Regions from separate parts of the Caballeronia sp. LZ065 genome, predicted to be linked through region 3. Evidence: predicted binding sites of a transcription regulator. Region 3 holds the regulator's gene; each other region holds the start of a gene.

Region 1 (4,952 bases), on a different contig from region 3:
CGGGGCGGGGGTAACTTTCTTTGCGTGCTGCAAAGAAAGTCACCAAAGAAAGCAGCTTCCTTACCGCCCAGCGTCATCACACGGGCGCAGCACAAAACCACGTTTTTGGCCCGGCAGTAGCGAGTGCCCTCACAGGCCACACCGGGCTTGGATCGCGGACCCACCGTGACATCGCGCCGTTTAACAAACAGGCGCAGCCATTGAAAGCGCCAGCCCAGCGCTACGCGCGGCCGATCGGCATGCAAGGGAAACCATCGAGAAGTCTATGCAGCGCTTCGGGAGCTTCGAGAGAGATGAGGCAGTCACGCCCAGGCTCGCTGGCCCGGGCACCGTCACGCTGTTTTATCGACTCTTCTAACAATTCAATAGGATTTGGCTGCGCCGCCGCTCGACGAGCCAGAATCCATGCCGCCCTTCTTGTTCTTTTGCATCTTGCTCGAGCCATGTTGTGAGCTCATCGTGTTCGCGCCGGATGCACCAGACGTCGTGCCCGTCACGCCCTCACTGTTTGGCGTGCCCATCCCCGTACCACCCTGGCCAGCGCCGTTACCCCCTGCCGTACCACCGCCGGCCCCACCCCCAGCTCCGCCGCCCGCGCCCTGCGCAAACGCCGCGCCGGACAGGCTCAGAAACATGACGGATACCAGCAATCCTTTCTTCGCGTTCTTCATGATGTGTCCTCCCATTTATAGATGATCTCGCATAGCCCGTCGGCTCAACGCCTCAGCCATACGCCTTACATCGCGCAAGGCTCGTGCCTTGCAAACAGGAGATTCGGAACGCGTCAGGCCTGCGCCTCGTTACACCACTCAATAGCCCAGGACCGGGCGCAGTGCAGCGCATCCGATTCATTCGCAAAAGTGTCGAGATCGCCAGAATCGAAAATTTCGAGTTGCGCAGCCGGTTCGCCGTGAGCACGAGTGATCCGGGCGTGAGCGTAGAAGCTCCCGTCCTCGTCGTGACGGGCCGTGCAGTCGATATGGAAGGTCTTGTAGTCGAATCGCATCAATGTCTCCAGTTTCTGTTTCGGCAGGGCATGGTCGCAAAGGCTGTGCAGGGCGTCGCAAGAGTCAAACCCATATCAGTGGTCAGGCGAAGGACGCCCCCGACCTGAAAATGCTCGGCAAGGCGACTATCTGAAGCCAAGCGACTACATTCAAGCGCTCGCAAGTGAGCGATCAAGCTCTCTACCGCTCACACATGAGCATTTAGCAGTAAGGCGTCAAGGCGCAGGCCCACAACATGCGCTCATCTCCTCAACACCGCCTTCTCAATCCTTACTCAACATGAGATACTGTATATAAACACAGTATTGTTCTCAAGATGGAACTTTCCGAAAAGCTCGAAATTCTCGCCGACGCCGCCAAGTACGACGCGTCGTGTGCGAGCGGCGGGGCGCCCAAACGCGAGTCGCGCGGCATCGACGGCCTGGGTGCAAGCACCGGCTCCGGCATCTGCCACAGCTTCACGCCCGACGGCCGCTGTGTCTCGCTGCTCAAGATTCTGCTGACCAACTTCTGTCTGTACGACTGCCAGTACTGCATCAACCGCCGTTCCAGCAACGTGCCGCGCGCGCGCTTCACGCCTGACGAAGTCGTGAACCTCACGTTGGACTTTTACCGCCGCAACTACATCGACGGGCTGTTTCTCAGTTCCGGCGTGATCCGCTCGTCGAATTACACGATGGACCAACTCGTGCAAGTCGCGAAGTCGCTGCGTGAGAAACATCACTTTCGCGGCTATATCCATCTGAAGACGATCCCCGACGCCGATCCCGAAATCATCGCGCTGGCCGGCCGCTATGCCGACCGTCTGAGCGTGAATATCGAACTGCCGACGGAGATCAGCCTCGAACGCCTCGCGCCCGAGAAAAGCGGCCGCACGATCAAGCTCGCCATGGGCAACATTCGCGTGGCCCGCGAGGAGTCGGAAGCAGAGCCGCGCGCGCCGCGTTTCGCGCCGGCGGGGCAGAGCACGCAAATGATCGTCGGCGCCGACGAAACCGATGACCGCACCATCCTCGGCACCGCCGAAACGCTCTACGGTTCCTATCAGCTGAAACGCGTGTACTACTCGGCGTTCAGCCCGATTCCCGACAGTCCGTCGGGCGTGCCCGCAAAGGCGCCGCCGCTGCTGCGCGAGCACCGGCTCTATCAGGCGGACTTCCTGATGCGCGGCTATGGCTTCGGCGCGGCCGAACTGCTCGGCGATGCCGGCAACCTGCCGCTCGACGTCGATCCGAAACTCGCCTGGGCGCTTGCCCATCGCGAACGCTTTCCAGTCGATCTGAACGTGGCCCCCGCGCGCATGATCGCGCGCGTGCCGGGCATCGGCATGCGCAATGCAAAGCGCATCGTCGAATTGCGGCGTGCGCGGCGGGTGCGCTACGACGATCTCGTCCGGCTGCGCTGCGCAATGGACAAGGTGAAGCCGTTCGTCGTGACGGCCGACTACAAGCCGCCGCTGGCGGATACGCCCTCGGAGAATCTGCGGCGGGCGCTCGCGACCGGACCGGTGCAGCTGTCGCTGATTTGACGTTGATCTGATGCGCATCATCTCCATCGACGACGATTTCGATGCCTGGCGTACCGCCGCCCTCGACGCCCTCGCGCAGGGTCTCGCGCCCGAGTCGATCGACTGGCGCACGGCGCAGGCCGAACCCGCGCTGTTCAACGAACCCGTCCCTCAACATGAAGCACCGGATGCGCCGCGGATCCGCGTGTCGCGCGAGTTGTCCGCGCTGCTGAAGGACGCCGCGCATTTCCGCGACGAGCGTCGCTGGAGCTTTCTCTACCGCGTGCTATGGCGCTGGGCGCAGGGCGACCGCTCGGTGGCATCGGCGGCCGATGAAGACGGCGCGCGCCTCTACAAGATGGCCAAGGCAGTGCGGCGCGCCCAGCACGACATGATCGCTTACGTGCGGTTCCGCCAGCGCGACGCGGCGCTCGGCGCGCCGGAATATGTCGCGTGGTACGAGCCGGATCACGATGTCCTCGCCTGGGGTGCCGAGCATTTCGCCGCGCGCATGGGCCGTTCGACCTGGCTGATCGCGACCCCCGACGGCGCCGCGATGTTCGACGGCACACGCCTGCAACTCGAACGCCGCCCCGCGCTTGCGTCGGACCATGCCGTCGACACGCCCGACGCCGCCGAAGGGCTCTGGATGACCTATTACCGCAGCATCTTCAACCCCGCGCGGCTGAACGAGTCGGCGCTCGAACAGCATATGCCGGTGCGTTTCTGGAAAGGGCTGCCGGAGGGCGCGCTGATTCCGCAGATGGTCAGCGCGGCGCGTGGCGGCGCGCGACGTGTCGCACAGGCGTCAAGTGTCGGCGCGCTCGGCGGCAAGGCCGTGCAGGTCGACGCGCACGAAGCCCAGCCCGAACGCGACGCGCCCACTTCGCTCGATACCTGCCGCCGCTGCGATCTCTGGCGGCACGCGACGCAGGCCGTGCCGGGCGCGGGATCATCGGCGGCGCGCATCATGCTGCTCGGCGAACAGCCCGGCGATCAGGAAGATCTGAAAGGCGAGCCGTTCGTCGGCCCGGCCGGACAACTGCTCGACGAAGCCATGCGACGCGCCGGCGTGCCGCGCGAACAGGCGTACCTGACCAATGCGGTGAAACACTTCAAATGGGAGCCGCGCGGCAAGCGGCGTCTGCACAAGACGCCCGCGCAGCAGGAAGTCGAAGCCTGTTCGTACTGGCTCGAACAGGAACTGCACGAGGTGGGCGCGCCGGTCATCGTCACACTCGGCGCAACGGCGCTGGCGGCACTGTTCGGCCGCCGCGCGACGCTTTCGGCGCATATCGGCCGCGTGGTGACGTACCAGAACAGACAGGTCGTCGCGACGTATCACCCTTCCTACGCGCTGCGCCAGAACGACGAGGCCGCGCGCGAGCGCACTGTCGCGGCCATCGTCGAAGCGCTCGAACAGGCACGCCGCCTCAGCGGCGGCTAGCCGTCAGAACGCTGAGCGGACCACGCCGCCATCGGCGCGCAAGGCTGCGCCATTGGTCGCCGCCGACAGTTCGGAACACACATAGGCCACCATGTTGGCGATCTCCTCGGGCGTGATGAAACGCTTGAGGATCGAAGTCGGCCGGGCTTCCTCGAAGAACTGCGTCTCGAACTCGTGGAAGCTCTTCCCGCCCGACAGCTTCTCGACGAATTCCGTCACGCCTTCCGAACTCGTCGGCCCCGGCAGCACCGAATTGACCGTGACGCCGGTGCCCGCGCACGTCTCCGCCAGCCCGCGCGCCAGCGCGATCTGGGCGGTCTTCGTCACGCCGTAATGAATCATCTCGACGGGAATCTGCACGCCGCTCTCGCTGCTGATGAACACCACGCGGCCCCAGTTCTTCGCCTTCATCTTCGGCAGGTAGGCGCGCGACAGGCGCACGCCGGACATCACATTGGCATTGAGAAAGCGCAGCCATTCGTCGTCGCTGATGTCCTCGAACGGCTTCGGATCGAAGATGCCCATGTTGTTCACGAGAATGTCGACGTGCGGAAAGCGCGCCACCAGCGCATCGACCTGGGCGGCGTCGGAGACATCGCCGGCGAAGCCTTCCGCCTGTGCATCCGGAACCTGCTCGCGCAGTTTCGCGAGCGCGGCATCGACGGAAGCTTGCGAGCGGCCGTTCACGATCACGCGGGCGCCCTCGCGCGCGAGCGCCACCGTGATGGCGTGCCCGATCCCTTTCGTCGATCCGGATACGAGCGCGAGCTTGTTGGCGATCTTCAGATCCATCTTTTCTCTCCTTGAACAGGTGTGACGGAATGCATCGAGCGGCGCACGATGCGATGACTTGACCGGCAGTTAACCAGAAGCCCGCCGAATCTGCATGCGTCCTGTCCTGCAGAATTCTTTTGATGGCCCTGAAAGCCTTGCCCCGCGTGCCTTCGCGCCCGATGACACCGCACGACATAAATGCTCGATGGTGGCATGG
Region 2 (4,952 bases), 780 kb from region 3:
GGACATGCTCATGACTCAAGCTCGCATTCTGTTGATCGGCACCGCCATCGCCACCTTTGCTGCGTCGAGCGCCTTTGCGCAAAGCACGCAGCCGGCCCCCATGACGCCGGCGCCCGCACAGGCGCAGACGATGCAGCCGGCGCCGGGCCAGATGTCGAATCCGATGCCCGGCAACGCCATGCCCGCGCAGGCCCAGCAGCCCGTGACGCCGCCGCAGCAGAACCTCGTCGCGCCCGCGCCGACCGATCCGCTCGTCCAGCGCCGCAATGCCAACGCGCAGGCCAACGCTGAATACCGCGCGTCGAAGAAGTCGTCGAAGGCCGAACTGAAGGCGCAGAGCCAGCAGGCCAACGCGCAGTACAAGGAAGAGGTGAAGAACGCGAAGATCAATCGCAAGGCCGACAAGGACGCCGCGAAGGCAGAACTGAACGCCACCGAGCCGAACGCGCCGAAGGACACGGGACTGCAGCACTAAGCATGTCGCTGTCCCGGCGAAATCGTTCCAGGGAGGACATATGAAGCAAGGATCGAAGGCATTCCTGGCCGCGCTTGTCGCGGCAACGCTGGCCAGCGCGAGCGCGGCGTCGATCGCGCAGACCACCAGCGACGCGCCGATGACGAAGGCCGATCAGAAGGCGGCAAAGAAGCAGGCATCGGCCGACAAGGACGCCGCCGTGGCGCAGGCCAAGGCCGACAAGAAGAAGACCGAAGCCCAGTCCGAAGCCAACGAAGCCGCTGCGGACGCGAAGCTGAAAAACGCGAAGAAGGCGGACTGAACGTCTGAACGCGCGTCGATCGACGCCGCAAGCCCGGTTCCCCAACGGATCGGGCTTGTTTCTTTTTCGGGGTCAAAAGCTGAGTCCAGGCAAAGACTTGCGTGCAAAGCTTGTATGGATATACAGTGTGCGTCACTCTTTTCCCGCCCGTCCCTGTACCCGTGCTCACGCTCCCCGATACCGCCGACACCGCTGCCGATTCCACCGCCAGACAAGTCGCGGACTACCTCGCGAAGCTTAACGAGGCACAACGCCAGGCGGTCGAATTTGGCGTCGATGAACCCGATCGTCGTGGCGGGCCGCTGCTTGTCATCGCGGGTGCGGGATCCGGCAAGACCAATACGCTTGCGCATCGCGTCGCGCACCTGCTGGTGAAAGGCGCCGATCCGCATCGCATCCTGCTGCTCACCTTTTCGCGCCGCGCGGCGCTCGAAATGACCCGGCGCGTGACCCGCATCGCCACTCAGGCGCTCGGTGCGCGCAGCGCCATCGCGCAGGGATTGACGTGGTCCGGCACGTTCCACAGCGTCGGCGCGCGACTGCTGCGCGATTACGCCGATCTCGTCGGCCTCGCGCCGTCGTTCACCATCAACGACCGCGAAGATTCCGCCGACCTGATGAACCTCGTGCGGCACGAGCTCGGGCTGTCATCGAAGGAAAAGCGCTTTCCGGCCAAGTCCACTTGCTTCTCGATCTACTCGCGCGTCGTGAACACCGGCGCGTCGCTCGCCACGGTGCTCGACCAGTCGTTTCCCTGGTGCCGCGAGTGGGAATCCGACCTGAAGCGCCTGTTCGCCGCATATGTGAACGCCAAGCAGTCGCAAAGCGTGCTCGACTACGACGACCTGCTGCTCTACTGGTCGCATCTCGCTGCGGAGCCGTCGGTGGCGGCGGACTTGTCGAGCCGTTTCGATCACGTGCTGGTCGATGAATACCAGGACACCAACCGCCTGCAGGCGTCCATCCTGCTCGCGATGAAACCGGACGGGCGCGGCCTGACTGTCGTGGGCGACGATGCGCAGTCCATCTATTCGTTTCGCGGCGCGACGGTGCGCAACATTCTCGACTTCCCCGGACACTTCAACCCACCCGCCGCCAGTGTCACGCTGGATCGCAACTACCGTTCGACGCAACCGATCCTCGAGGCGTCGAACGCGGTGATCGGGCTCGCGTCCGAGCGCTATACGAAGAACCTGTGGACGGACAAGGCGTCGGCGCAGAAGCCGCGCGTCGTCAGCGTCGCTGATGAAGCGGATCAGGCGCGCTATGTCGTCGAGAAAGTGCTCGAGGCGCGCGAAGGCGGCATGAAGCTCAAGTCGCAGGCGGTGCTGTTCCGCGCGGCGCATCACAGCGCCACGCTCGAAATCGAACTCACGCGGCGCAATATTCCGTTCGTGAAGTTCGGCGGCCTCAAGTTTCTCGATTCGATCCACGTCAAGGACGTACTCGCCGTGTTGCGCTGGGCCGAGAATCCGCGCGACCGCGTCGCGGGCTTTCGCGTCGCGCAATTGCTGCCGGGCATCGGGCCGGCGCTGGCCGGGCGCCTGCTCGACAGCGTGAGCGCGCCGCAGGCGGTGGCGTCGCAGGCCATTGCCCGTTTTCAGGCGCCCGCGCGCGCCAGCGAGGACTGGCCGCGTTTCGTCGGGCTGATGGCGAAGCTGTGCGGCCGCGAATCGGGCTGGCCCGCCGAGTTCGAAATGATCCGCCGCTGGTATGAACCGCATCTCGAACGCAATCACGAGGACGCGGCGATCCGCATCGGCGATGTGATGCAGATGGAGAGCATCGCGTCGACCTATCCGACGCGCGAGCGCTTCCTCACCGAACTCACGCTCGACCCGCCCGACGCGACCAGCGACGAATCCGGCGTGCCGCTGCTGGACGAAGACTATCTGATCCTCTCGACCATTCATTCGGCCAAGGGTCAGGAATGGCGCAATGTTTTCGTGCTGAATGGCGTCGACGGCTGCATTCCGTCCGATCTGGGCACGGGCAGCGACGAGGAAATCGATGAAGAACGGCGCCTGTTGTATGTCGCGATGACGCGTGCGAAGGAAGACCTGCACGTCATCACGCCGCAGCGCTTCTACGTGCACAACCAGACGCATCTCGGCGACCGCCACGTATGGGCGCAGCGCACACGCTTCATTCCGCCGCATCTGCTGCCGCAATTCGAGACGGCCGCCTGGCCGCCGGTGATCGCGCCCACGGCGCCGACGGCCGCGGGGCTGGCGGCGGCCGCGAAGGCGAAGCTGGATATCGCGGCGCGCCTGAAGGGGATGTGGGAGTAAGAGGCGCGCTCAGCGCGGTGCGCGCGAGGCGCGCGGCGTGCGCGGCGGCGAGAAGATGCTGCGCAGCCAGGCGGCGAAGCGCGTGTAGCCGTCGTAAGGCTCTTCGACGAACAATTCCGGGCGCAGCGAGCGCAGGATTTCGAGCACTTGCTGCGCTTCCTGCTTCTGGATCGAGCCATACACGATGCCGAGCCGCAGCAGGCAGCGCAGTTCGCCGAGTTTTTCGCGCGCTGTCGAGCCGACGCTCGTTTCCACCGTAATTTTCATTTCGTAGACGCGCTGGCGCAGCGAATCCGCGAGCCGCCACGCAGGCGTCTGCATCTTCTCTTCCACTTCGCGAATGTCCGCCGCCGCGGACTTGATCTGCGACGCGAGCATGTCCACTTGCGATACGTCGCCCTTGGCTTCGGTGACGATGGCCGCCGCCCATTCGCGCGACGCCTTGACGAGATCTTCCGCGGTCCAGTCGGCGCGAATCGCGAACGCGAAGCCATGTTCGGCCGCCTGACGGATCAGGATCTCGACGACATCCGGAAACTCCTTGTCGAGCGCGCGCTTGGCCCACGCGTACTGGCCGTGCGAGAGCATGCGCTGCACGGCCTGCTCGGTGAGCGGCGTGTGATTGTCGAGCAGGATCGCCCGCAGGAAGTCTTCGAACGACGGTGTGACGAACTGCGGATCCAGCTTCAGCGACAGACGCAGGAAGGCGTCGAAGTCGCGCTGCAAGGAAGCGATCGTCTCTTCGCGGAGCGAAAGGGTGATTTGGCGCATGTTGGTTCCCGGTTCCGCTTCCGGATGCGTCGGAAGCGGGTAATGCTGGTGGCGCCGCTTCTGTGGGCGGAGGCCATTCGTTTCTGATATCGGCGCGGGTTCCGGGAACTTGAGGCTTTTTTGGTGCTTTTTGAAAGCCAATTGCGGGCCGATCGATGGAAAACGTTAGCGCAGAACCAGCAGTTGCCAGACGAAGAACACGGTCAGGGAGACAGCAATGGTCAGAAGCGGCCGCTTGCTGAGCGCGCACACGATGACCGCGACCAGCGCCGCCACCAGTTGCGGATTGCGCCAGGTGATCTCGGCGCCGTTGCCGTGCGGCGAGACGGTCATCGGCACGATGATGGCAGTCAGCACCGTCACGGGCACGAACGAGAGCGCGGTGCGCACGATGGGCGGAAAGGGCAGGCGCTCGCCGAGCACGAACACGGCGGCGCGGATCGTGAACGTGACCACGGCCATGCCGAGGATGAGCAGCACGTAGTTCGAGGCGGCACTCATTGCGCGTGCTCCTTCGAAGCTTGCTTGCGCTGCGCGCGATGGTCCCGCAGCGTGAGCATCATGCCGACCGCCACGCCCACGAGCACCGCCGCCAGCAGGCCGAGCTTGTACGGCCAGTCCTGCCATGCGAACGACAGCACGCCCGACGCCAGCGCCGCCGCGACGAAGCGCACCGCGACGAGCTGCGGCACGATGATCGCGATGAAGGTGGCGACCATGGCGAAGTCGAGCCCGAGCGACTTGAGGCCGGGAAACGCTGCGCCAAACAGCAGGCCGATGAGCGTCCACCCCTGCCAGTTCAGATACATCGCGACGCCGGAACCGAAGAAATAGTGCGGTCCGATTTCGCCGGGATTGCGCTTCTGATAGTGCGCATAGGCGACGGCGAAGACTTCGTCAGTGAGCACGCTCGCGAGCGCCCAGCGCCAGCGTCGCGGCAGATGCGCGACATACGGCGCGAGCGTCGCGGAATAGAGCACATGACGGAGATTGACGACGAGCGTCGTCGCCCAGATGACGGCGAAGCTCGCATGCGACGCGATCAGGCCGACCGCGATGAATTGCGCCGACCCGGCGAACACGGCGAGCGACATCAACTGGCCGTGCCACAGCG
Region 3 (4,952 bases):
CCGGCGCGGCGCCGGTCTTGCTCGTGCGCCGTTGCAGGAACCACTGCAAGGTGTTGATGAGCAGCAGCATCAGGAACGACACGCACAGCATCACGACGGCGAGCGCGGTGGCGCCGGCATAGTCGTATTGTTCGAGCTTCGTGATGATGAGGAGCGACGTGATCTCAGACTTCATCGGCACGTTGCCGGCGATGAAAATCACCGAGCCGTATTCGCCGAGCGCACGCGCGAACGCCAGCGCGAAGCCCGTCAGCAGCGCCGGCAACAACGACGGCAGCACCACCCGGCGGAACGTCAGCCAGCGCGATGCGCCGAGGCATGCGGCGGCTTCTTCCTGCTCGCGCTCGAAGTCCTCCAGCACCGGCTGCACCGTGCGCACGACGAACGGCAAGCCGATGAACGTCAGCGCGACCAGCACGCCAAGCGGCGTGAACGCAACCTTGATGCCGAGCGGCGCGAGATACTGGCCCACCCAGCCGTTGCTCGCATAGACCGCGGCGAGCGAAATGCCCGCCACCGACGTGGGCAGCGCGAACGGCAGGTCGACGATGGCATCGACGATGCGCTTGAATGGGAACGTGTAGCGCACCAGCACCCACGCGACGAGAAAGCCGAACACGGCGTTGATGAGCGCGCCGCCGAGGGCCGCGCTGAAGGTCAGCCGGTACGAGGCCAGCACGCGCGGCGACGTGACCGCGCGCACGAACTGGGCCCAGTCGAGCGTCGCGGTCTTCGCGAAGGTGGCCGCAAGCGGAATCAGCACCACGAGGCTCAGGTAAGCCAGCGTGATGCCGAGGGTCAGGCCGAAACCGGGCAAGGCGCTCGGTTTCCTGAATGTGAAGGTCGTCATCCTTGAGTCTTCCTTTTGCGCCGGGGGAGGCGCGTGCTGCCGGGGTACTGCTTGAGGGGTACTGCTTGAGCGACGCGCGGCGTCATGGGTGCGCCGCGTCGTCGGAACCTGTCCTTACTGCGGCTGATAGATCGAGTCGAACACGCCGCCGTCGGCAAAGTGCGTCTTCTGCGCCTTGGCCCAGCCGCCGAACGTGTCGTCGATGGTGTAGAGCTTCAGCTTCGGAAACTGTTTCGTGAGGTCGGCCGGCACCGTCTTCGAACGCGGACGATAGAAATTGCGTGCGGCAATCTGCTGGCCTTCGTCGCTATACAGATACTTGAGATACGCCTCGGCGAGCTTGCGCGTGCCGTGCTTGTCGACGACCTTGTCCACCACCGCGACCGGCGGCTCCGCCAGGATGCTCACCGAAGGCACTACGATCTCGAACTTGTCCGGACCAAACTCCTTCAGCGACAGGAACGCCTCGTTTTCCCACGCGATCAGCACGTCGCCCTGGCCGCGCTGCACGAAACTTGTCGTCGCGCCGCGCGCGCCGGAATCGAGCACGCCCGCGTTCTTGTAGAGCTTCGTCACGAAATCCTTCGCGGTCTGCTCGTTGCCGCCCGGCTTGTGCTGCGCATACGCCCACGCGGCCAGATAGTTCCAGCGCGCGCCGCCCGAAGTCTTCGGATTCGGCGTGACGATCGACACGCCCGGCTTCGCCAGGTCGTCCCAGTCCTTGATGTGCTTTGGATTGCCCTTGCGCACCAGGAACACGATGGTCGAGGTGTACGGCGAGGCATTGTCCGGCAGGCGCTTCTGCCAGTCCGCATTGACGAGGCCCTTGCCCGCGAGCGCGTCGATGTCATACGCCAGCGCGAGCGTGACGACGTCGGCCTGCAGACCGTCGAGGACCGCACGGGCCTGGCCGCCGGACCCGCCGTGCGACTGCTTGAAGGTGACGGTCTCGCCCGTCTCGGCCTTCCACTTCTTCGCGAAGGCCTGATTGAAGTCCTGATAGAGCTCGCGCGTCGGATCGTAGGACACATTCAGGAACGATGTCTCCGCGCTCGCGGACGCAGCCATGCCGATGCCCGCCGCCGTCAACGCCGCCGCCGCGAGCAGGCGGCGCGCGCCCTGCCCCAAACCCCATTTCAAGCTTTGCATTCCCCGTTCTCCGTCTTATCGAATTGACGGAATCAGTCTAACGATGCGTCTATATGATTAGAAATAATCGTTTCTCACTTTTTTATACGTAAAACTGCTAAGAAGCTTATTCCTGTGCATGGGAAGCCGCTCCGGCCGCACATCGAGCGCGCCGGGGGCCCGCACGGCCGAACTTAAAGTAAAGCTTGAAAAGCGCCGAATACTGTATAAAAATACAGTCACCTGTCCATCCATACAGTGTCCGAGGGGTCCGAGCCAGTGAACAAGACATCCAAACTCACCGCGCGGCAGCAGCAGGTGTTCGAGCTGATCCAGCGTGCGATCGAGCGTACGGGCTTCCCGCCCACACGCGCCGAGATCGCCGCCGAACTCGGCTTCAGTTCGGCCAACTCGGCCGAGGAACATCTGCGGGCGCTCGCGCGCAAGGGCGTGATCGAGCTCGCGGCGGGCTCGTCACGCGGCATCCGGCTGCTGGCCGAGTCAGCGCGCATCGAGCGGCTGGAAGACCTGCCGCATCAGTTCACGCTGCCGCATGCGAGCATCATGCAGCTCTCGCTGCCGCTGGTCGGCCGGGTCGCGGCCGGTAGTCCCATCCTCGCGCAGGAGCACATCTCTCAGCACTACGCCTGCGACCCCGCGCTGTTTTCGAGCAAGCCGGACTACTTGCTGAAGGTGCGCGGACTGTCCATGCGCGACGCGGGCATTCTCGACGGCGACCTGCTCGCCGTGCAGAAGCGCACCGAGGCGAAGGACGGGCAGATCGTCGTCGCGCGTCTGGGCGACGACGTGACGGTGAAGCGCTGGAAGCGTCATCGCGACGGCGTCGAACTGATCGCCGAGAATCCGGACTACGAGAACATTTTCGTGCGCTCCGGCACCGGCGAATTCGCGCTCGAAGGCATTGCGGTCGGCCTGATTCGTTCCGGCGAGTTCTGACATCCCGGCATCAAGCGTTGGTGAGGCCAAGACTCGCAAAAGATTCGAAATTTTGATGTCCCGCTTGTCTTAAAGAGACAATAAATGTCCTGGACAAAGCGGAATATCACCTCACCAACCGCAGCAACGCTCACTCGGGCGTTCAACCGAAAACCAGCATGACGGCCACCGTTCGCGGCGCGCTGCTGTGCGTCCTATCGTCTGGAGAGTCACCATGGAACGTTTCGCCCGCTTGTTGCCCTTCCGCCAATTCGACCGTCTGCGCCATCTGCGCACGCTGATTTCGTGCGGCATGCCGCGCGCCGAAGCCACGCCGGATCTCTTCGAGACGGACATGCCCGCACTGCCGTCGCGTCAGCCCGCTTTTGCGCGGGTTTCGCTGAACAGCGCCGTGCACGCGGAAGCGGCGGAACGCGCACCGGTGCGCGTTTATCGTGGACAATCCCGCGTGATTCTCGTTGGCAAGATCGACGAAGTGTCGCGCATGCTCGACCGCTGCATCGCGGAGGAAAGCGCAGGGCTGGCGGGCGGAATCCTGGCGTAAGCGGGTCCGGCAGTCGCTGAATTCTGGTTCGAGGGATTTATCGGGTGCATGCGCGGTCAATCGGGATTCACGTTCCGCACGAGGCCTTTCCGTCGCATGTCCCGCACGACCCGCTTCACCCTGACCACGCTCGTCGTCCTGATCGTCATCGGACTGTTGGGCTATATCTATGCATCGCCGTATATCGCGCTAAATCGCCTCAAGCGCGCCGCCGATGCGCGCGACGCGCAGACAGTCAACCAATATGTCGATTATCCCGCGCTGCGCGCGAGCCTCAAGGAACAAGTCGCTGCCTTGCTCACACGGCGCGTGGACATCCAGAAGAGCGGCAATCCGCTCGCGATCATCGGGGCGATGATCGGCGCGGCGGTGGTCGGTCCGCTGGTGGATACCTACGCAACACCTGACGGCGTCGCGGCCATTCTCAACGGCATCCCGCCGCGCGGCACACCCGGCGAACGTCCGTCGCCGGCCGGAACGAACGAGGCGGCGATATCATCGGGAGCGCCCGCATCGGGCAACATCGCTCCGCCGCCCGAAGCGGTGCCGCAACCGCCCGCCACGACCGCGGGCTATCAAGGCTTGAGCACTTTCGTCGTGACCTATCAGCACGGCGCAGGCGACGCCCGCTACTCAGCCATCTTTCACCGCGATGGCCTCGTGTCGTGGAAGCTCGTTGCGGTGAACCTGAACGGCTGAAGCCGCGGGTAGAGCGTCCGTCAGGCGCCCGCTTCGGCCTTGGCCGGCCGGGCCGCCATGGCGGCGTCTTCTTCCGCCTCGGTCGATTCACCCGCCTGACACACAGCGACCAGAATGCTGCACTTCACGCGGTCGAGCAGCGGCGTGTTCCCCGCGCCCATCCACCAGCGCGCGAGCCCATTGCGGCAACGGTGCCCGACGACCACCAGATCCACGTTCAACTGATCGGCGAGCGCCGCGATCTCGTCGATCGGATGGCCGAACGCGAAGTGTCCCTGCGCCGCCAGGCCGCGTTCGCGCAACCAGTCCACGCCTTCCTGGAGGATGTCGCGGGCGGCATCCTCGAAGCGGCCGCAGGCCATGTCGGTCAGCAGCCCGGCGCTCTGCGCAATGCTTGAGCGCATGTCGACGACGGCCAGAATGTGCGTCTCCGCCTTCAGGTCGAGCGCGAGATTCGCGCCCTGACGCAGCGCCTTGCGGCCCTCTCTGGAGCCGTCATAGCACAGCAGGATTTTTCGATAGCTATCCATCTTGACCTCCCTGGCCAGACTTGCCCTTCGCGCCGGCGCTCCGGATCGGAACGAGGCAGGTGAAGGCAATGCGATTTCCCGTAGTGTCGCGTCTTCATCATCGTGTGTCGCTCAAGGCGTCACAACGGTGGAAAACGCTAACCGGACGCTTATGCCGTTCATGCAAGCTGGCGTCGTGCCAGCCGTGCAACATCCTTGCCCGACAAGCCTCGAACGGTACAGACGGAATCAGCCACGCGGTCCA
Region 4 (4,952 bases), on a different contig from region 3:
CTTCATAGCGCATCTCGCCGATCAACTGTAACTCGTATTCGATCTGCGTTTGCACGTCATGCGGAATGCCCGCAGGAAAGCGTTTATGCGCGCCGATGTAGGTTTCCTGCCGCAAATACGCTTCGTGCGTAAAACCCTCCGGTACGAGTTCGTCGGGATATTCGTAGCGCAGTTCATCCAACGAGAACGTGCAACGCTCGAAGATGTTGAGCGTTTGAGCTACTGCATGAGCTGGATATAAGTTGCTGATCCGTAGGCGCGAGCGAAGATGTTGCTCCGCGTTGGGCGCGAGATCGTAACCGCAATCGGCAACGGGCTTGCCGACGCGGATCGCCGTCATCGTGTCTTGCAGCGGTTTGCGGGAGCGCACATGCATGACCACATTTCCCAGCGCGACCACCGGCACCCGATGTTGCTCCGCGACATACTCGACGCTGCCGCGGTGAATGTCATCCATCGCGCGTTGATGCAGGATCAAGCCGACCCAGCCGCGCGACGGAAACGTCTCTTTGAGCCATTCAACCTGCGCGGAGAGTGCCTCTTCTTTTGCCGGAAAATCCGGCACGAGGATCGCCAGACAATCGGGCATGCCACGCATATGGGCGTATTCCTTGTCGGGTTTCGACAGATCGTGCGGCGTGAGCAGGTACGTGCCTTTCGTTGCGCGCATGCGCCCGAGCGTGATCAGCTCGGATAGGTTGCCATAGCCGTTACGATTCTGCGCAAGAAGGATAAGGCCGAATGCCGGACGCTTGTCGGCGTGGACGAGTCGAAAGTAGGAGCCAATGATGAGCGGCAGCTTTTCTTGCTTGGCCTGCACGTGCGCGCGCACGACGCCGGCGAGTGAACACTCGTCGGTGATCGCAAGGCCCGAATAGCCGAGTTGTGACGCACGCAGCACGAGCTCTTCGCCGTGCGATGCGCCATGCAGAAACGAGAAGTTCGTGAACGCGAAAAGCTCCGCGTAGTCAGGAAGCGTTGACGAGAAGAGATCCACGGCAACACCACCGATTATCCAAACAGCCCGTGAAGGAACCAGCGGACTTCTTCCGTCTTCACGCTCGGTCGTTCACGGTAGATCCAGTAGCAGCTTTTATCCGCGGCCTCGGCGACATAGTAGTCGCGCGACACCAGTTCACCGTCGTGCCACCCGGCCTCGATGCGCTCGCCCGTCGAGACGAGCTTTAGGGGGGATCCGTAGAACGGTCGGTGATGCTTGATCATTAGCCGCACGGGCGCGTCAAGCAGCCAGGTCGGCCGTGGAAGTTCGGCCGGAGGAGGGCATGCTTTCGTTGCCGCCTGCACCGGCACCCATTGATTCGCGTGTTCGGGGCGATGATCCGAAGTCGGTGCGGGTCGCAGGACGTTCTCGGCGCCAAGCCGCGCGACCAGCAGTTCGAGCAAGCGATTGTGATCTTGAGCCGATCCTCCGGGGTCAGGAAACAGCGAGTCGCTCGGCGGCTCCGCCGGCTCCACTTTCGATGCTGTCAGGTGCAGAGCAATAACGGCTGCCTCAAGTTCGATACGGCCGAGCCGTTCCTTCAACAGACGAACGAGATGCTCTTCCTGCCACGTCGGTTCGGCAAGCGCAATTTCAATCGTCGTTGGCTCGATTGCCTGGCGGCCGCGCTCGTGCTCAAGCGTAATCGTGGCTTGCGTAAGTGCCAGCTGCTGCGCGATCAGCCAACCGCACAACTGCACGATCAGCCGTCGCGCGGAAAAAAGAACCGCTTCCGCATGCTCGACGCGATCCGGCAACTCGGTGCGCGCGCTGAACGAAGGCGGCAGCTCCAGCCACTCGTAGAGTTCCGGTGACAGGCCATAGGCGCGGTCAAGCGAATCCAGTAAATCCACACCGCACCTCTTTTTAAGTCCTGCCCGTGGCAGACGACGAACATCATTGAGCACTTGGCAACCGAGGCCGTTGAACCATTCCCCAAAAGACCGAACTTCGGGGACCACCATGAAAGGAAGCTCCCTGAGACTGCGTTCAAGCGAGGCCATTTTGAGTACCCGCCGGCGGCCGCGTTTGGCGAGAAGCCACGCGCCTTGGCCCGTAGGCGCGACGCTCATGCGGGCGGTCACGCCGATCGCGTTGACCGTCTCTCGGATCTGTCGGCAAACGTGTCGGATGCCGCCAAACAGACGCAGACTTGCGGTCACGTCCACGACAATCGTTTCTTCTTCCCGCACCGCTACCTGAGGCGAAAAGCGCAGCAGCGCGAACGCGACTTCGCGTTGCACATCAAGCTCGCGCGCGGGACTGCGGTCGTACATCAACGCATCCACTGCGAGCGTCGTGACGCCACCGCGCTTCATGCCCACCATAACCCCTGCCTCTCTTGCCACCTGATCAAGCACGATGACCTTGTCGCGTTCGAGCACTGCACAGCCGTGTTCAGCCCGAGGTGAGTACCTCGGCCGAAACACCTCCAGCGAAAGCCGGGGCAGGAAGATGGCGACGAACACGGCCATGAGGGCTGAGCAGAATCGGTGAAGGTTGAAGGTGGATGGACAGTTGGTCGGTGCGCGTGGGTCCTCGTCTCTTGATCACGTCGACGACGATTCCGCCATCGGCTGGCCGTACACCGAGCCGTAACGTCGCAGGCGATGAATCCTGGGCGGCGGCTAGCGGTCGGACCAGGATCAGCAGGGTTTCCGTTGCTTGTGCCGCCAGATGCAAACGCCGCAATGCTTCAGACCGGATATGCTGCTGCCACAAGAGCAGTGCACCGCAACTTCGTGCGTTCAGCACACGCTCGGCGCACCAAAGGGCGTCCGCTGTCTTGGGTGCGCGCAACATCATGAGCTTGTCCAGCGGCACGCCCAGATAGGCGAACGCCAAGCTGTTCGGTATGTGCGGCGCCTGTAAAAGGGCGACTGGCCGCTTGCTTGAGGCGACGAGTGCAGGGTTGAGCAAGCGCATCTCCCCGATGCCTGGCTGTTGCACCAGTAATTCCACCAGCGCGCCGACCGGCCAACCACCGCCGGGCAGCTCCGCCGACAGCGCGGCGTAGCCGGTATCGATGGTTTTTCCGTAGGCACGCGCGAGTTGAGACCCACGCCAAAGCGCCGGGTGAATCGACTCGATGTGTTTAGGCAAAGCGGCCATGATCGGTAATAGCGGGGCGTGGAACCACTGTATAAATGTACAGTATCGAGTGTAGCGCAGAAATCGGAGCAGTGATCTGCACCTTTTTATGTGGCCGCAGAGACTTGACCCCTATGCTTGCTCCGAGACACCGACGCCCGAGTTCGTCGACCTCGTCGCCAAGCTCCGCGAGACGTCTGGCGACGTGACGATTGGCAAGGCTGTGGCCTAAGGAAAAGTCGGCGAGCCTAATTTGCAAGAGAATGGTTGAACCGTGGAGGCAGGGTCGCCCGACGAGTTCAAACCGTTGTCGGGCTGACGACATCGTGGGACCGCCACTACTGTGCCTGATGTGATCGATCGCGCGGTGGGCGGGGTAGCCTGCAGCGCGCCGTCGATCTCGGTTGTTGAAAGTGGGTAAGCCGACCGCACTTGCGTACAGGCGGGCAGTCGAAACGGCTGATTTCGCGAGGTGGCGAACGGGCCGACGAAGGCGGCTAGTATGTTAAGAACACACGAGGAGCGCAATGGATCTATCCGATATTGACGAGCTGAATGGCGCGCGGGCCGACCTCTTGTGTTTTCTGGTGGCAACGCTTGCTGCCTCGCATGCGCTGACACAGGAGTGGCGGGTGGATCACGTCGTGGATAGCTGCCGCATCTGGCTTAAGCGAAACCTCGTTACGATGAGCTGGCCGGAGCGCGTGCGCATCGGACAATTGGCCCTCAACATTGCCCGCCGTGATCTGAAGAGCGCAGGGATCGCCCTCCGTCAATCCGATGTGCCAGTGCTCTTCACTGGCGATATGGGGTTAAACCATGCGAGCACGGTGGTCCAGAAGATGATGAAGCTGTGCCGCGAGGCGACCGGCACGGCAACATAGACGATCAGGCGAACAGCTGAACCTTACAGGAGGCGGCAGTGTGCTACTCGGCGCAGATCCAGGCGGACTATCGACGCTACGTGAAGATGTTTGGCGCACAGATGGATATCCGCGAGTTCGCGCGCCTGTTCTGGGAACGCGCCGAAGGCAGCAAAGCCAAGATCCCGAAAGCGATGGAGGACGCCTTTCTTCATCCAGAAAACGACGACGAACGCCAGATCAAGGAATCCATCGATCGTTTCAACACAGGGCAGGCGAACACGCTCGAACAGGATCTTTTCAAGCAGCGCACCCGCCTCGCCGATGCCGAGCGTGCGTTACAGATAAAGGTCACGAAAGCGGCGGCAGAAAGCCGCCGTATCGCCACCGACAAAATAGATTCCGCTCTTCGTCGGATCGACGACCTGCGGCGCACCACGCCTAAGGAACGCGACTCGCGAATCTTTCCCGGACACTATGCGCCAGTGCTGATCATCGAAGACGGACAGTACGTCGTCAAACCTATGCGCTATCAATGTCGTATCGCGGGGAAGCCCGAGAACTATGATCGGCGCTTCCCCGGCACGTACAACGCTCGTCGGGATAATCTCGAAGGGTTCTGGAAACCGTGTTTTGGCCACACGCACGGCATCATGCTGGTCGACGTGTTCTATGAAAACGTCAGCAAGGCCAAGATGGAAGGCACGCTCCTGGAATCGCACGAGCAGGACGAGAATGTTGTACTGGAATTCCGTCCGAACAACGGCCAGTTGATGCACGTCGCCTGCCTTTGGTCGCGATGGACTGCGCCTGGCGAGCCTGATTTACTTTCCTTCGCCGCCATCACCGATGAACCGCCGCCTGAGGTCGAAGCGGCCGGTCATGACCGTTGTATCGTCCCAATCAAGGCGGAAAACATCGAGGCATGGTTGAGCCCAGGCGGATCCGATCTCGAACCCATGTATGCCATTCTCGATGATCGCGATCGGCCTTATTAT

Evidence for each region. Region 3 encodes LexA, which represses DNA repair genes until DNA is damaged. Its sites were predicted from a motif close to ACTGTATNNNNATACAGT; they were not measured.
Region 1: a site for LexA is predicted at 1,294-1,311, ahead of QCE63_RS22040 (putative DNA modification/repair radical SAM protein). Genes of this name have one in related genera too.
Region 2: a site for LexA is predicted at 886-903, ahead of QCE63_RS11285 (ATP-dependent helicase). Genes of this name have one in related genera too.
Region 4: a site for LexA is predicted at 3,139-3,156, ahead of imuA (translesion DNA synthesis-associated protein ImuA). Genes of this name have one in related genera too.

Annotation. Positions count from the first base shown of each region.
Region 1 covers NZ_JARUXV010000003.1:396,657-401,608, forward strand. Annotated here, with positions in the region: gene QCE63_RS22030 (hypothetical protein) at 363-671, opposite strand; gene QCE63_RS22035 (hypothetical protein) at 785-1,006, opposite strand; gene QCE63_RS22040 (putative DNA modification/repair radical SAM protein) at 1,324-2,535, shown strand; gene QCE63_RS22045 (UdgX family uracil-DNA binding protein) at 2,546-3,961, shown strand; gene QCE63_RS22050 (SDR family oxidoreductase) at 3,965-4,753, opposite strand.
Region 2 covers NZ_JARUXV010000001.1:2,444,371-2,449,322, reverse strand. Annotated here, with positions in the region: gene QCE63_RS11295 (hypothetical protein) at 11-475, shown strand; gene QCE63_RS11290 (hypothetical protein) at 516-776, shown strand; gene QCE63_RS11285 (ATP-dependent helicase) at 938-3,067, shown strand; gene QCE63_RS11280 (DUF4088 family protein) at 3,077-3,838, opposite strand; gene QCE63_RS11275 (AzlD domain-containing protein) at 4,004-4,339, opposite strand; gene QCE63_RS11270 (AzlC family ABC transporter permease) at 4,336-4,952, opposite strand, start outside.
Region 3 covers NZ_JARUXV010000001.1:1,667,467-1,672,418, reverse strand. Annotated here, with positions in the region: gene cysT (sulfate ABC transporter permease subunit CysT) at 1-850, opposite strand, end outside; gene QCE63_RS07710 (sulfate ABC transporter substrate-binding protein) at 965-1,999, opposite strand; gene lexA (transcriptional repressor LexA) at 2,258-2,935, shown strand; gene QCE63_RS07700 (hypothetical protein) at 3,150-3,479, shown strand; gene QCE63_RS07695 (DUF2939 domain-containing protein) at 3,576-4,178, shown strand; gene QCE63_RS07690 (universal stress protein) at 4,199-4,708, opposite strand.
Region 4 covers NZ_JARUXV010000005.1:190,638-195,589, reverse strand. Annotated here, with positions in the region: partial or broken gene QCE63_RS34690 (error-prone DNA polymerase) at 1-997, opposite strand, end outside; gene QCE63_RS34685 (DNA polymerase Y family protein) at 1,012-2,475, opposite strand; gene imuA (translesion DNA synthesis-associated protein ImuA) at 2,399-3,112, opposite strand; gene QCE63_RS34675 (hypothetical protein) at 3,619-3,975, shown strand; gene QCE63_RS34670 (SOS response-associated peptidase family protein) at 4,014-4,952, shown strand, end outside.